Regions from separate parts of the Arthrobacter sp. 2RAF6 genome, predicted to be linked through region 1. Evidence: riboswitches for the same ligand, from Rfam matches in the RefSeq annotation. Region 1 holds a riboswitch; each other region holds the start of a gene.

Region 1 (4,777 bases):
ACCAGGTGCAGTTCATCATCAAGACAGTGGGCATCTTCTTCCTCATGCTCCCGTTCGTCCTCAACGCCGCCGGCGGCTTCGACGGCATCCGTGCCCGCGTTGACGCCAGCTTCTTCCAGTTGGACGGCATCGGAGCGCAGACCATCATCACGTACTTCGTGGTCTACACCCTGGGCCTGCTGATCGGCCAGGACATTTGGCAGCGCGTCTTTACCGCCAAGACCCCCAAGGTGGCCCGTTGGGGCGGCGCCACTGCCGGCATCTACTGCGTCCTGTACGGCGTCGCCGGGGCTTTGATCGGCCTGGCCGCCCGCGTTGCCCTGCCCAACATCGACGTGAAGGCCCTTGGCAAGGACGTTGTCTACGCCGAGGTTGCCACCCACATCCTGCCGATCGGGATCGGCGGCCTTGTCATGGCCGCAGCAGTCGCGGCCATGATGTCCACCGCTTCCGGAGCCCTCATCGCCGCAGCCACCGTTGCCCGCGCCGACGTGGTCCCGTTCGTGGCCAGCTGGTTCGGCAAGACGATCAACACCGACGACACCGAAAACCCGGAGCACGACGTCAAGGCCAACCGCTACTGGGTCCTAGGACTGGGCATCGTGGCCGTGCTGATCTCCATGGCGGCGCAAGACGTCGTGGTGGCCCTGACCATCGCCTACGACATCCTGGTGGGTGGCCTGCTGGTTGCCATCCTGGGCGGCTTGGTCTGGAAGCGCGGCACCGGTATTGCCGCAGCCTGGTCGATGGCCGTCGGGTCCATACTGACCCTGGCTTTGTTGATCGCTTACGCCACGGGAATCATCCCCAGCGAAGACGGCGTCTACGCCAACGATCCCATCTACTGGGGCCTCGGAGCCTCGCTGCTGGTGTATGTTGTAGTCTCCCTGCTGACGCCGCCCACCTCGCCCGAGGTCCGGGAAGCCTGGGACCGTCGCGTTGCCGGAGCGGTCACCGAGGAACTCCCCTTGGAGGTCCACCCGGTGGCCAGCCACTGAGCTTCACCAAGTTAAGTACGACGGCGGCGCCGCACCTTCTCCTCGAGGGTGCGGCGCCGCATGTACAGTAGGAACAGCTTCAAGAGATGTGGCGCCAAGCTCCGACTTGCCACACGCCAACCCCATGTTCGCGGGTGGTTCGGATGAAGAAGCGGCCCGGCTCGGACCAGAGACAACCGAACGGGCAAGAGCAACTCCCCAGGAGAAGGCCATGCCTTTCGAAAACGGCGCCAATCCCACAGCCGACCGCACCACCCAGTCCGGCACCCTCTTGTTGCCCCGCTCCCGGCGGGTGGACGAGTTCGTCCGGGTGATTCCCGGCGTCGACCTCTCCCAAGGCTCCATCACGTTAGTGGTGGACGGAAACCTGGAACGCTATTGGCATCATGAGCCTCGGCTCATCACCGAAGCGCTCTCCAAAGCCGTCCAGCCCGCCCGCTGGTTCCCCGCGACACGGAAACTCACCCTTACGGTGGCGGCAACCGGGCACCGGGCAGGCGTGCAGAGGCACTTCATCCTGAGCGCGTTTTAACTAGGAGGGTTCGGCAAGCCGGGTTCAGCGGGCCGGGGCTATTCGATCTCTTCAGCCTCACGGTGTTCCTCGGCGTCGAGCGGAACCACCCGTTCGTCATCGTCAAGAACCTCGGGCTGGTCTTCCCAGTCTTCCTCCACCGCCAGGTCCTCGCTGTAGTCATAGGCGGGATCGGCCTCGACCGTGGGACGGTCGGGGTGGCGGGCGTGGGTCTCGGTGCTGTCCATGGTGCAACCTCCGTTCGACGTGCCGCTGAGCCCATCGCACAGGCAAATCAGGCAGCCGGTCCAACGCTACCCCGCCAATTCGTGGACCCTGTCCATCCATCCCAGCACTGCCCCCTGCTGTGGTCAAGGCCTGCCGGGAGCCTCCCGTTTTTGAGGCGCGCCGAAAACGTCCGGTGAGGATTACCGGCCGAAAAACCACGGAAATTGGCGATAAAGTGGAGCTGCAATGAGGCGATGAAGCCCGCCCCAGCAACCCAGGAGTCCCGGTGCAACCGCACACAAAACCCTCGCATTCAGACAATCCCTCGGACTCAAGCAGTCCATCGCAAGACGGAGCAGGCACCAAGACTCCCCCGTCGTCGTCGGACATCAAGCGCTGGCGGCAGTACTTGGCGGACGAGCGGGCCGAGGCCGCCGTGTACCGCCAACTGGCGCAGCGCCGCGACGGCGAGGAACGCGCAATCCTTTTGGCCCTCGCAGAGGCCGAGGGCCGCCATGAGGCACACTGGCTCAAGCTCCTCGGCGAACATGCCGGCATGCCGAAGGCGGCCTCGGTCCGGAGCCAAATGCTCGGCTTCCTGGCCCGGAACTTTGGATCTGTGTTCGTGTTGGCCCTCGCCCAACGGGCTGAAGGCCGCTCGCCTTACGCGAAGGATCCAGCAGCGACCCGCGCCATGGCGGCCGACGAACAGATCCACGAAGAAGTAGTCCGCGGCCTGGCGACGCGCGGCCGCAACAGGTTGTCCGGCACCTTCCGCGCGGCCGTATTCGGCGCCAACGATGGCCTGGTCAGCAACCTTTCCCTCGTGATGGGCATGGCTGCCACCGGCGTTCCCGCCACCGTGGTCCTGTTCAGCGGCATCGCCGGCCTGCTGGCGGGCGCCCTCTCCATGGGTGCCGGCGAGTATGTCTCGGTCCGCTCGCAGCTCGAGCTCCTCAAGGCCACGCGCCCCACCCAGGCCACGCTGACCGCAGCACCAGCCCTGGACATCGAGCACAACGAGCTGGTCCTCGTGTATTTGGCCCGGGGCATGTCCCACGAAGCCGCCGAACACCGGGCCGCGGAGCGCATGGGCCTCTACACCTGCGATTGCGATCCCAGCCTCTCGCTCCACCCCGAAGTGGAAGAAACCGTCAATGAGCACGAGGCCGTGGGCTCCGCCTGGGGAGCCGCGATCTCAAGCTTCTGCTTCTTCGCTTCGGGAGCCATCGTGCCCATCCTGCCGTTCATCTTCGGCATGACCGGCTTCGCGGCGCTTGCTGTGGCGGGTACGCTGGTGGGCATCGCGCTTCTGTCGACTGGCGCCGTCGTCGGCTTGTTGTCCGGAACCTCGCCGCTGACCCGCGGCCTCCGGCAACTCGCCATCGGGCTCGGTGCGGCCGCGGCCACGTATGGGCTGGGACTCGTCTTCGGCGCTGTCATCGGTTAGTAGCGCCGGCGCAACGGAGCGCCGGTGCAGGGACTTGGGGGAAGACTTGCATTCAAACTACGGGTACGACGGCGGCCCGCCGCCCAAGCGCGCCAGTACCGTTCTGGCCCTGTTCCGAAACTTGATGGTGGTGGCGGCCGTCGCTGCCGTAGCCGCGCTTGTCAGTGGATTCCTCCGGGGCGGCCCCGGCATCACCGGATTGCTTCCGAACCTGGCTCCTTCCGCCCATGCCACGGCAAGCAGCCCAGGGCAGGACGCGGCTTCCGGGCAAGGGCCACAAAAGGCGGCCCGTGCGCCGGATACCCCGCCGCCTGGCCTGGAAGAAGCCGGGCACCCGCTCGGCTCCCCCGCCAAGCCTGCCGTGGCCAGCAACTCCTACAAGTTCCTGGCCACCAACGCCGACGGCACGCCGGTGGGCTACTCTCCGTGCCGGCCATTGCATTACGTGGTCAACGCCGCCCTCGCCCCGGCCGGATCCGAAGGGCTCATCGCCGACGCCATCGCCAAGATCGCCGACGCCACAGGCCTCAAATTCGTTGACGACGGCGCCACCACGGAAAACCCCTCCGAGAAGCGCAAGCCATACCAGCCTGCGCTCTACGGAGATCGTTGGGCACCCCTCCTGATTTCCTGGACCACTCCCGAAGCGGCTCCGGCGTTGACCGGATCCGTCATCGGCACCGGCGGCAGCACCATGTACAGCTTCGGCACCGGACCCAAGAGCTACGTTTCGGGAAGCCTGGACCTGGACGCCCCGCAAATCACGGAGCTGCTGGGCGTCTCCGGCGGCGCGCATTACGTCTCGGCCGTGATTCAACACGAACTTGGCCACGTGGTGGGCCTTGACCACGTAGAAGATCCAATCCAGCTCATGTACCCGGAGATCGGCGCCCCGGATGGCTTGGCGGACGGAGACCTGAACGGACTCTTCAAACTCCACACCGCCCTGTGCCGGAGCGATCTCTAGCCCCAGCCCACCTGTAGCTTCGCCCAGCCCAACTGGCTCGCAGTAGATGTCGTTTTGAGCCGTGATAACGACAACAACTGCGAGTCAGTTGGGCGGGGACGGGTTGAGCTACGTGGGCATCGTTTCCAGCAGCCGGGCCGGCTTGAAACTGGCTCCTGCGCCTGGGTAGGACGGGACCTCGATCCGGGCGTGGCTGTGGATCTCGTTGACGGTGGCCTTGGTGTGTTCGGCGATCCGTTCCAAGGTGGTCACCCACATTCCATCCATGGCCTTGACGCGTTCGATCAGCTGCTCCAAGGCGACGGCCTTGGATGGCCGGCCGGAGATGAACGGGTGGTTGGTCAACACGAAGCTACTGCCTTGGGCGTGATGGGCCTCGGCTTCCAAGGTCCACATCTCCAAGACCTTGGCAGGACTCTCGATGACGCCGCTTCCTGTCACTCCGGGGTAGAACGCATATTGTTCCCAATCGTCCAGGGCCCAATCGACCGGGATCTCCACAATGTCCCGTGAATCAATGTCCCGTGAATCACCCGAGGCGACCGCCATGCGGTAGGGGGCATCGCCGTCGAGCAGGCTTGAATCGTAGAGGAAGCCCCGGTCCGCGAGCAGTGCCGGCGAAT
Region 2 (4,777 bases), on a different contig from region 1:
GGATTCCACGTACACACTTCGATCGAGTCCCCCGAGGAAGGCGTGATGGTCCTGGACCGCATCCGGGACAAGCTCGCTGTCTTCACCGCCATCAGCGCCAATTCGCCCTACTGGCGCGGCCTGGCTACGGGTTTTGAGAGCTACCGGACGCAGGCGTGGAACCGCTGGCCCTCGTCGGGGCCATCAGCCATCTTCGGTTCCTTGGCAGCGTACCGGCGGGTTGTCAGGAGGCTCATCGAAACGGGAGTGTTGCTGGACGAGGGGATGGTTTACTTCGACGCCAGGCTGTCCCGGCACGTTCCCACGGTGGAGGTCCGGGTGGCCGATGTCTGCCTACGGGCCGAGGATGCGGCGCTCATCGCGGTGCTCGTCAGGGCCTTGGTTGAAACTTCCGTTCGTGAGTACCATGCCGGAATAGAGCCGGCCGCCGTGCCCACGGCCCTTTTGCGGATGGCGTCCTGGCAGGCAAGCAATTTTGGACTGCGCACCGAACTGCTGGACTTTGGAACGTTCCGCCCGGAGCCCGCCGCGGACGTCGTCTGGTCGTTGGTGGAGTATCTGGAGCCCGTGCTCGCCGAACAAGGTGAATTCGACTTGGTCCAAACCGGTGTGGCAGCCATCCTAGGCCGTGGCAACGGCGCTATCGAACAGCGTGGTGTTGCCGAGCGCTGGAGCGAGAGCAACGGGGGCGCGCCCGACGCCGCCGGGTTGGCCGCCGTCGTCGAGCACGCCGTTCAGATCACGATGCGCTCGGAGAAGGACGAGAGCGACACCAAGCCGCTGCCCGTCCTCACCTGGGTGCGCCAGGACTGGCGCGAAGCGCCGGGCTAACCGCCTAGACCTGCTTGAGGGCCCGCTCCAGGTCCCCGATGAGGTCGTCCACATCCTCCAGCCCCACCGAAAGCCGCACGACGCCGTCGCTCAGGCCAATGGCCGCGCGGCCTTCCGGACCCATGGCGCGGTGCGTGGTGGTGGCGGGGTGGGTGATGAGGGACTTGGAGTCGCCCAGGTTGTTCGAGATGTCGATGACGGCGAGCCCGTCCAGCAGTGCGAAGGCGGCCTCTTTTGCCGATCGCCCCGCAGAGGGGAGCAGCTCAATGGTGAGCACGGTTCCGCCGGCCTTCATTTGCTTTGCGGCGAGCTCGTACTGCGGGTGCGACTTCAGCAGGGGGTACTTGACCCAGCTGATGGCCGGCTGTTCCTCAAGCCATTCGGCGATCCGCAACGCAGACGCCGAGGAGTGGTTGACGCGCAGCGCCATGGTCTCCAGGCCTTTGGTCAGGACCCAGGCGTTGAACGCGGAAAGCGAGGGTCCGGTGTGCCGCATGAGCTGCTTGACGGGACCGTCGATGAACTCCTTGGTACCCAGGATTGCTCCGCCCAGGACCCGGCCTTGGCCATCGATGTGCTTGGTGCCCGAGTAGACGATCACGTCTGCGCCGAGATCGCCGCAGCGCTGCAGCAGGGGAGTGGCAAAGACGTTGTCGACGACGACGGTGGCGCCGGCCGCGTGCGCAAGCTCGCTCACCGCGGCGATGTCCACGATTTCCTGCATGGGGTTCGACGGCGACTCGAAGAACACTGCCGTTGTCGGCTCGGACAGCGCGGCACGCCATTGGTCCAGGTCAGGCCCGTCGACGAAGACGGTCTCGACGCCCCAGCGCGGCAGGATCTCGTTGAGGATGACGAAACAGGAGCCGAAGAGCGAGCGGGCGGCAACCACGCGGTCACCGGCAGCCAGCAATGCACCGAGGGCGGTGAAGACAGCAGACATGCCCGACGCCGTCGCGAAGCACGCTTCGGTGCCTTCGAGCAGTCGGAGCCGCTCCTGGAAGGTGGCTACGGAGGGGTTGCCGTAACGGGAGTAGACAAAGCGTTCGTCCTCGCCCGTGAACGCGCGCTCCGCGGCTGCGGCGGATTCGTAGACGAAGCCGGAGTTCAGGAAGACGGCCTCGGACGTTTCTTGGAAGTTGGTGCGGTCAAGACCGCCGCGGACTGCCTGGGTGCCAGGGCTCCAGCCGGCGGCGTCAGGATTGAAAGTCACTTAGATGTTCCCCAGGTTCGTCGGAAGTCCACGGTTTTTCCAGCCGTTCACGGTTCGCTCACCGTAGCGGTCCGGCTCGCCCTCAAAGCCCTCAAGGACGTTGTACGAGGTGTAGCCAGCCTGCGTTGCGGCGATGGCGGCAGCGATGGAACGCTGGCCGGAGCGGCAGAGGAAGACCAGCTCGGTGCCATCTGCTTCCGGAGCCTGCTGCTTCAGATCGTCGATGAAGCGTGAGTTGGGGATCCCGCCGGCAAGGTTCCACTGGATGAACAGGGGATCGTTTTCGGTGGCTTTGGTGTCCGGGATGCCAATGTGTGCCCACTCGCCTTCGGTACGGACGTCCACCAGGATGGCGCCCTGCTCCAGTTTGGCCCAGGCGTCGTGCGGGCTGAGGTCGCCTGCATAGCTCATGCGTGGCCCTCGCCGTCGAACTCTTCGTCAAGCTGATCCACGGCATTGGCAACTGCTGCGTCAGCGCTGGCGATCGCCGCGGGCAGGACAATGGCCTGCGCCACAATCACGTCGCTGCCGTTGAAGGTCGCGGCCGGGCTGCCGTGCAGCACGTATCCCTCCGCGAGGGCGGTGGAGATCCGCTCGCAGAATTCCTTGGTGTCAGGGCCCGTGATGAGACGGTAGGAGAGTTTTTCTTCGGTGGGTTCAGGCATTGGTGCTCCTCAGTCACGCTTGCAGTTCGAAAGTGTCGATACGCCGAGTAGTCACCTGAGGCACCCCGCCGGAGAGAGGGTTGCCGACCAGCAAGTCAGGGCTTCGCGCTGGTGCTCATTACTCAAGAAGAAAATAACATCCACGACGGCGGCCCGCATCACCGGCCGTCGTCATGTTCCGTAACCGGGCGGCAGCCGGCCCTAGGCTTCGGTTTCATTGGGCAACGGTTCCAGGCTTGCCTGGATCCGCGGTGGAACGGCGTCAAAGCGTGACGCTACTCCCGTTGGGGAGTGATGAAAGGTGGAACCTTGATGCTTCCGGATTTCCAGCAGCTCGTGGACGGATATCCCGGTGGCCGTGGCGAGTGCATGCAGCGAGAGGCTGTTGTGATGAGCCAAGGCAAAAACCACACCCGACAGGGCTTCGAAACCTTCTGTCTCGTAGATTTCCTTCACCAGGTTGGACATACCGTTCGCATCATCGATTGATCCCGCTGACGCACCAGTCGCCATGGCCGTCAGAGACCATGCAGCAGAGTCGGGGCTGATGTAGATGCTCATGTCGATACCCTACGGACTCAGTGCCGCTTGGGGAATGGGCGATACGTTTATCTTTATGGCAGCACTCACCGACCTTGACCGTCAGCTCCTCTCCGCCCTCCGGGAGGATGGCCGAGCGTCTGTGGCGAGCCTCGCGCGTAAGCTGGGCATCGCTCGGGCCACCGTGAATAGCCGGCTCGAGCGTCTTGTCTCCTCTGGAACCATCGTTGGTTTCACTGCGAGGGTGCGCGACGAGGTCGATCCACTTGCGATTAGGGCCATTGCGCTCATGGCCGTAGAGGGAAGATCGGCCGACAAGGTCATTCGCCAGCTCAGGGGACTTCCCGAGATTTGGGCGCTGCACACCACCAACGGCGGATGGGACCTCGTGGCTGAGCTGCGCGCGGAAAGCCTCAGCGACTTTGATCAGGTACTCGGGAGGATCCGCGGCATCGAGGGGATCGTCAATAGCGAGACGAGCCTTTTGCTCAGTTCCGTCCTGCGATAGTCGCCGCATGACGGACGCTTCCCGCTTGAACATTATGTAAAAAGAGTATCGTCATTTTGTACATGTTTTCAATGAAAAGTACATACTTTGGCAATTGTGTATGCATATCGCCGCTCCGTAGCCTCGTAGCAACAGTACTTATGAGGGAAAGGAGCGCACATGACGCGCTTTGTCGATGTCCGCAATATGGTTCGCTGGACGGCCGGGCGGGGCCCGGAGACCATCATCTCCGAGATGATTCAATACTTGGAAGACGACTTCCTGCGGTGGGAATCTTTTGACAAGACCCCGCGGGTGGCAAGTCACACGCCATTTGGGGTCATCGAGCTGATGCCCACCAGCGACCAGGAAACATACGGCTTCAAGTATGTAAATGGACACCCTTCGAATCCAGCGCGTGGCTTCCAGACCGTGACAGCTTTCGGTGTCCTGTCCGACGTCCACAACGGCTATCCGACGTTCCTCGCAGAAATGACAGTGCTGACAGCGCTGCGAACGGCGGCTACGTCCGGGATGGTCGCGAAGAAACTCGCGCGCCCCGATGTCCGCACCATGGGGATGATCGGGACCGGAACCCAATCGGAGTTTCAGGCCCTGGCCTTCCGGGCGGCCCTGGGTATTAACACCGTCAGGATCTGGGACTCGGATCCTGCTGCGATGGAGAAGTTCGTCCGCAACATGGCTCCGCTCGGCTTCGACATCACCATCGCAGGCTCGGCGGCCCACGCAGTGGAGGGCGCCGACGTCGTCACCACGTGCACGGCGGACAAGGCCAATGCCGCCATCCTGACGGCAGACCAGGTCTCGCCCGGTGTTCACATCAACGCGATCGGTGGCGATTGCCCGGGGAAGACCGAACTCGACGCTGCCATCCTGGGCCTCGGCGACGTCTTTGTGGAATACGACCCCCAGACGCGGATTGAGGGCGAGATCCAGCAAATGCCCGCCGATTTTCCCGTCACCGAATTCTGGCAGGTCCTGGGCGGGCACGCGCCGGGCCGGACCTCCAGGGACCAGATC
Region 3 (4,777 bases), on a different contig from region 1:
TGGTACTTGGGCGGAAAACGCGCCCGCACCGGTAGCCGCACCGCCAAGGAAATAGCCGGAGGTGTCGGCGATGATTTGGACAGTGCCGGAGGAAGTGTTGGTGAAGGAGATCGTTCCGTCGGCTGAGACCGGGGTGATGGCGAAGTTGGGGACGATTTGCCCTGGGGCGTAGTTGACGTTCGAGGTGTTTGGTTGCGGGGTTCCAGCGGCGTAGGCGGTGACGAAGCCGTTGGAGGTGGGGTTGGCGACGGTGATGTTCATCGCGACCGCTGAAACACCCGTGGCCGGGATGCCTCCGTGCCCTGCGACTTTGACGTTGACGGTTTGTCCTGGCCCCACTGGACCGTTGACCCCGCCGGTGCCGTCACGGGTATCCAGTTGCCTGCAGGGTGCTGCCGCGACAAAGCCGCCTGAAAGATACGGCGGTGCCGTGAAGAGTGAATTGCTGACATAAAGCAGCCGGTTCGGCGTGCAGTTTCCGGCCGACTGGATGACCCCGAAGGTCGCCCCCGTGGTCAACGTCGACGCCACCTGTGCCGGGGTCCATGAAGGGTGCTGGGAGAGGAGCATCGCCGCGGCGCCTGCTACGTGCGGCGCCGCCATGGACGTGCCAGTGAGGACATTAGTCGCAGTATTCGATGTCGCCCAATCGGACGTGATCTGAACCCCTGGAGCGTATAGGTCAATGCAGGAACCAAAGTTGGAGAAAAATGCCTGGCGATCCGACATGTCCGAGGCGGCCACCGTCAGAGCCGCGGGCACCCGGGCCGGGGACACGGTGCAAGCGTCGCCGCTCGAATTGCCCGCCGCCAAGGTGACGGTAATGCCGTTGTCGATCACCCCTTGGACCGCATCGTCCAGGCTTTGGCTGGTCTGGCCGGGAAGGCCTGAAAGGCTGAGGTTTGCGACGGCGGGCTGTCCAGGCTGGTGCTGCTGCACCATCCAGTCCAGTCCCGCTATGACGTCGGAGGTGTTTCCATTGCCTTTGCAGTCGAGTGCCCGGATCGGCACAATCGTTGCCGATTTGGCCATTCCATAAGTGCTGCCGGCCGCGATTCCGGCGACGTGCGTGCCGTGGCCGGCATCGGGGAATGTTGACGTATCGGTGCAAGGAGAGGCCGCCGGGGCGCTCCGGGTAATGGCGTCCCAACCCGCGCTTACGCGGCCGGCGAAGTCCTGATGGGTGCCAAGCACGCCGTTGTCCACCACGTAGATCGAGACGCCTGCGCCGCTCGACGGTGGCGTGTAGCTTCCGGACAGAGGAAGAGATCTTTGGTCCGTGCGATCGAGACCCCAGGGTGCTGGCGCCTGAGTGTCCGAAATACGCACCGGCATATCCCGGTCCACGGACGCGACCCGACCCGACTTGGCCAATTGTGCCGCCTTGGCGGACGTCGTGGTGACGACGGCAGCCTTCACTGCGTGCGTGAACGTCCTGTCGACCGAGACTCCGCTTGACCGCAGTTCCGCGGCTTTGTCTGCAACATCCGCATCGGGCGTATAACGGACCACGTATCGGTCTTCGCCGGCTCCCGGAGTTGTGTCGGCATGCGCCGGCAGCGGCACTCCCACAGTGAAACCTGATACCAGCATGAACAGGGCTATCGGAACGACGCCGAGTGGCTTTTTCACGAACTTCAATCTTCCTGTGACGCACAGTGCCGGCGGAGGCATCCGAAGGATGCAGACTGCTGCACCCAATTCTATCTCCAGTCACACAGGCAACATCCGTCTCTTCAATTTCAGACGTCCTCGGCCTCCGCTTCGTGAACAAAACGCGGCGAAGTGTCACAAAGATGTCATAATCTTCGTCAGGAGGGGTCTGGTTTTCCTAGACTCTTCCTATAGGTCATGAGTGCCAGCGACAGCCCCGGCTTGCTGGCCGGCAACCCTCCATTCGCGGCGGGGTGCCCCGGGTGAAGACCTGGCCCTTCGCTGTATTGGCGGCGGGCAAGCGCGATGTGAGGTGTCAACGAATGACAATTGCTGTAACAGCCATACCCCTTTCCGGTACCCAGGACGGAACCCTCAAGTATGTTTCCGTGGGCGGACTCGAACTGGAGGCCGGAGGTTTCCTGCCGGAGGTCGTCCTTGCGTACGAGACGTGGGGGCGGCTCAACGCAGACGCTTCCAACGCTGTCCTGGTGGAACACGCCCTGACCGGCAGCACCCATGTGGCCCGCGGCGAGAGCGCCGAAGAAGGCTGGTGGGAACAACTCGTTGGCCCCGGTGCCACCATCGACACGGACCGCTACTTCGTGGTCTCCGTCAACATCGTGGGAGGCTGCTATGGCAGCACCGGGCCGTCGTCGAGCGCTCCTGACGGCAGGCCGTGGGGCTCCCGCTTCCCGCTCGTGACCCTGCGGGACAGCACCGTAGCCGAAGCCCGGCTGGCCGACGCTTTGGGGATCCACAGCTGGCACACCGTCGTCGGCGGGTCCATGGGCGGTGCCCGCGCACTCGAATGGGCCGTCAGCTATCCGGACCGCGTCAAGCGATGCGCCGTGATTTCGATCGGGGCGTACAGCACTGCCGAGCAGATCGCGTTTGCGCAGGCCCAGACGCTCGCCATCCGGCAGGACGCCGACTTCAAGGGCGGCGACTACTATGGCCAGGCCGCGCCCGAGGCCGGGTTGGCCCTTGCCCGGCGGATCGCCCACATCACCTATCGTTCGGCGGATGAACTGGACTTCCGCTTCGGCCGGAACGCCCAGGGCAGCGAGGCGCCCCTTCAGGCTGCCGCGTTGGGGGACCGGGGCCGCTACCAGGTGGAGAGCTACCTGGACCACCAGGGAAGCAAGCTGGTCCAGCGCTTCGACGCCAACAGCTACATCGCCATTACCGAGGCCCTCATGAGCCATGACATCACCCGCGGCCGGGGCTCATTGGAGGAGGCGCTGTCCGTGGCAACGGCGAAGTTCTTCGTTGCCTCGGTGGACTCGGACCGCCTCTACTTCCCGCAACAATCCCACGAGCTTGCCAAGGCCTTGCCCGGAGAAGTTCCCGTTCACGTGATCGAGGCGCCGATCGGGCACGACGGTTTCCTCACCGAGATCGGCCAGCTCGGTCCCCAGCTGCGCGAAGCTTTCTTCGGCTGAATCAGCCGTTCATGATCTCCTGGCGGAGCTTCATGTAGTCCTCCATGGCGATTTTCCCGTCGCTGTACTCCTGGTCCAGTTCGGCCAGTTTCCGGGCCCGGTAGCCTTGGGGCGCAGCGTTCGCTTGGGGAGTAGCCGACGACGGCCGAGCGGCCTGCCGTGCGGGCGTCGCCACCGGGGGTTGCGGCTCAGCCGGGATGATCACCGGGGGTTGCTCCGGGTATCCGACGGGGTAGTTCTGTGGAGGGTAGTTCTGTGGAGGATAGGACTGCCCGGAAAACGGGCCGTCGGGATATTGCTGGCCGGGGAACTGTCCCGGAGGGGTTCCAGGGTAGTTTCCGTAGCTGTTATTCCCGTAGTCACCGTTCCGGAGCCTGCGCTGGCGCGATCGGTTGTACATGCGGATCCCCATGGGAATCAGCCAAGAGCAGACGATGATCCAGAAGATCAAATTGTTCACGGTGGAGGCCTCCTAGGTCTTTCACCAGCTTAGTCCCGCTCCCTGTGACCCGCCCCGTGGTCCTCTCTCAGTTCCGCGGCACGAAGGTGTCAGCCGGACCGAAGACGGGTCCCGGCGTCGGGCGTTTTGGCAAGATTCCATCGCCCGAGGACTGGTGCCGGATCCGGCGGATGACCCACGGGACAAAATACTCGCGCGCCCATACGAGGTCGCCCGAGCGGGCTTCGCGCCAACTGCGCTGGGGGAGCGGCTTGGGGAACAGCGGTTCGAGGTTGTGCGGCACATTGAGTGAATCGAGGACCATCGCGGCGATGGTGTGATGGCCGAGCGGCGAGAAATGCAGGCGGTCTTCGTCCCACATCTGGGAGTTCGAAAGTTGCCGGAGGGACCACATATCAGCGATCACGGCATCGTGGCGGGCGGCCACGGTGCGGAGGTTTTCGTTGTAGATGGCCACCTTGCCGCGGATCCGGCCGAGTACTGATGACACGGTGTCCGGACCGTTGAAGAGAACCACGGTGGCGCCTTCGGAACTCAGGGTCTGCACGGCGGCGTCGAGTTTCTCGGCCAAGGAGTCGGGATCGCCCCCTGGACGGATGAGGTCGTTGCCACCTGCGGAAATGCTCACGAGGTCCGGCTTGAGGTCCATGCACGGGCCAAGTTGCTCGTCGAGGATCTGCTGTAGCAACCGCCCGCGTATGGCGAGGTTGGCGTAGGCGAAATCCCGGTGTCCCCGGCTCAGTTCCTCCGCAACGCGGTCCGCCCAGCCGCGATGTCCCCCGGGATTGTTGGGTTCCGGGTCGCCGATGCCTTCGGTAAAGGAATCACCTAATGCCACGTAGCGGGTCCACGGATGAATCCGCTCGACCGACTTGGGCCCGACCGTGGAACCAGTGTCACTCACGTTCATATCCTGCCTCTTGCTGCAACGCCACGCGCCCGTAGCTTGTTACTCATGGGTAACTGCAAGAATAGTCCCATGAGTCAAGCTTCCGCCTTCCCTGCCCCTGCTTTTCCAGATCCGGTCGTTTTGTGGTCCCACGAAGAGGAAGAACGGGCTGGAAAGCCGTTGCTGCTCCTGTTGCACGGTTATGGATCCAACGAGCAAGACCTCTTCAGCCTTGCCGGGCTGTTGCCCCAGGACTTCGTCATCGCTTCGCTCCGCGCGCCGATAGCCACTGGCCCGGGCTTCACCTGGTTCCCGCTCACGGCGTCCATC

What was found. Region 1 has a riboswitch for S-adenosylmethionine ahead of AB4Z38_RS09745 (hypothetical protein). Riboswitches for the same ligand answer to the same signal wherever they lie in the genome.
Region 2: another riboswitch for S-adenosylmethionine. It lies ahead of AB4Z38_RS13490 (DUF1737 domain-containing protein); the one in region 1 lies ahead of AB4Z38_RS09745 (hypothetical protein).
Region 3: another riboswitch for S-adenosylmethionine. It lies ahead of metX (homoserine O-acetyltransferase MetX); the one in region 1 lies ahead of AB4Z38_RS09745 (hypothetical protein).

What each region holds. Positions count from the first base shown of each region.
Region 1 covers NZ_JBFRGF010000010.1:77,052-81,828, forward strand. The annotation lists gene AB4Z38_RS09740 (sodium:solute symporter) at 1-998, shown strand, start outside; SAM riboswitch class IV at 1,076-1,195, shown strand; gene AB4Z38_RS09745 (hypothetical protein) at 1,210-1,530, shown strand; gene AB4Z38_RS09750 (hypothetical protein) at 1,569-1,757, opposite strand; gene AB4Z38_RS09755 (VIT1/CCC1 transporter family protein) at 2,024-3,187, shown strand; gene AB4Z38_RS09760 (matrixin family metalloprotease) at 3,234-4,154, shown strand; gene AB4Z38_RS09765 (polysaccharide deacetylase family protein) at 4,263-4,777, opposite strand, start outside.
Region 2 covers NZ_JBFRGF010000017.1:19,888-24,664, reverse strand. The annotation lists gene AB4Z38_RS13505 (glutamate--cysteine ligase 2) at 1-831, shown strand, start outside; gene AB4Z38_RS13500 (O-succinylhomoserine sulfhydrylase) at 836-2,044, opposite strand; gene AB4Z38_RS13495 (rhodanese-like domain-containing protein) at 2,045-2,455, opposite strand; gene AB4Z38_RS13490 (DUF1737 domain-containing protein) at 2,452-2,709, opposite strand; SAM riboswitch class IV at 2,720-2,832, opposite strand; gene AB4Z38_RS13485 (hypothetical protein) at 2,911-3,270, opposite strand; gene AB4Z38_RS13480 (Lrp/AsnC family transcriptional regulator) at 3,269-3,757, shown strand; gene AB4Z38_RS13475 (ornithine cyclodeaminase) at 3,917-4,777, shown strand, end outside.
Region 3 covers NZ_JBFRGF010000018.1:20,586-25,362, reverse strand. The annotation lists gene AB4Z38_RS13955 (S8 family peptidase) at 1-1,632, opposite strand, end outside; SAM riboswitch class IV at 1,848-1,963, shown strand; gene metX (homoserine O-acetyltransferase MetX) at 1,977-3,098, shown strand; gene AB4Z38_RS13945 (hypothetical protein) at 3,100-3,558, opposite strand; gene AB4Z38_RS13940 (SGNH/GDSL hydrolase family protein) at 3,626-4,468, opposite strand; gene AB4Z38_RS13935 (alpha/beta hydrolase) at 4,538-4,777, shown strand, end outside.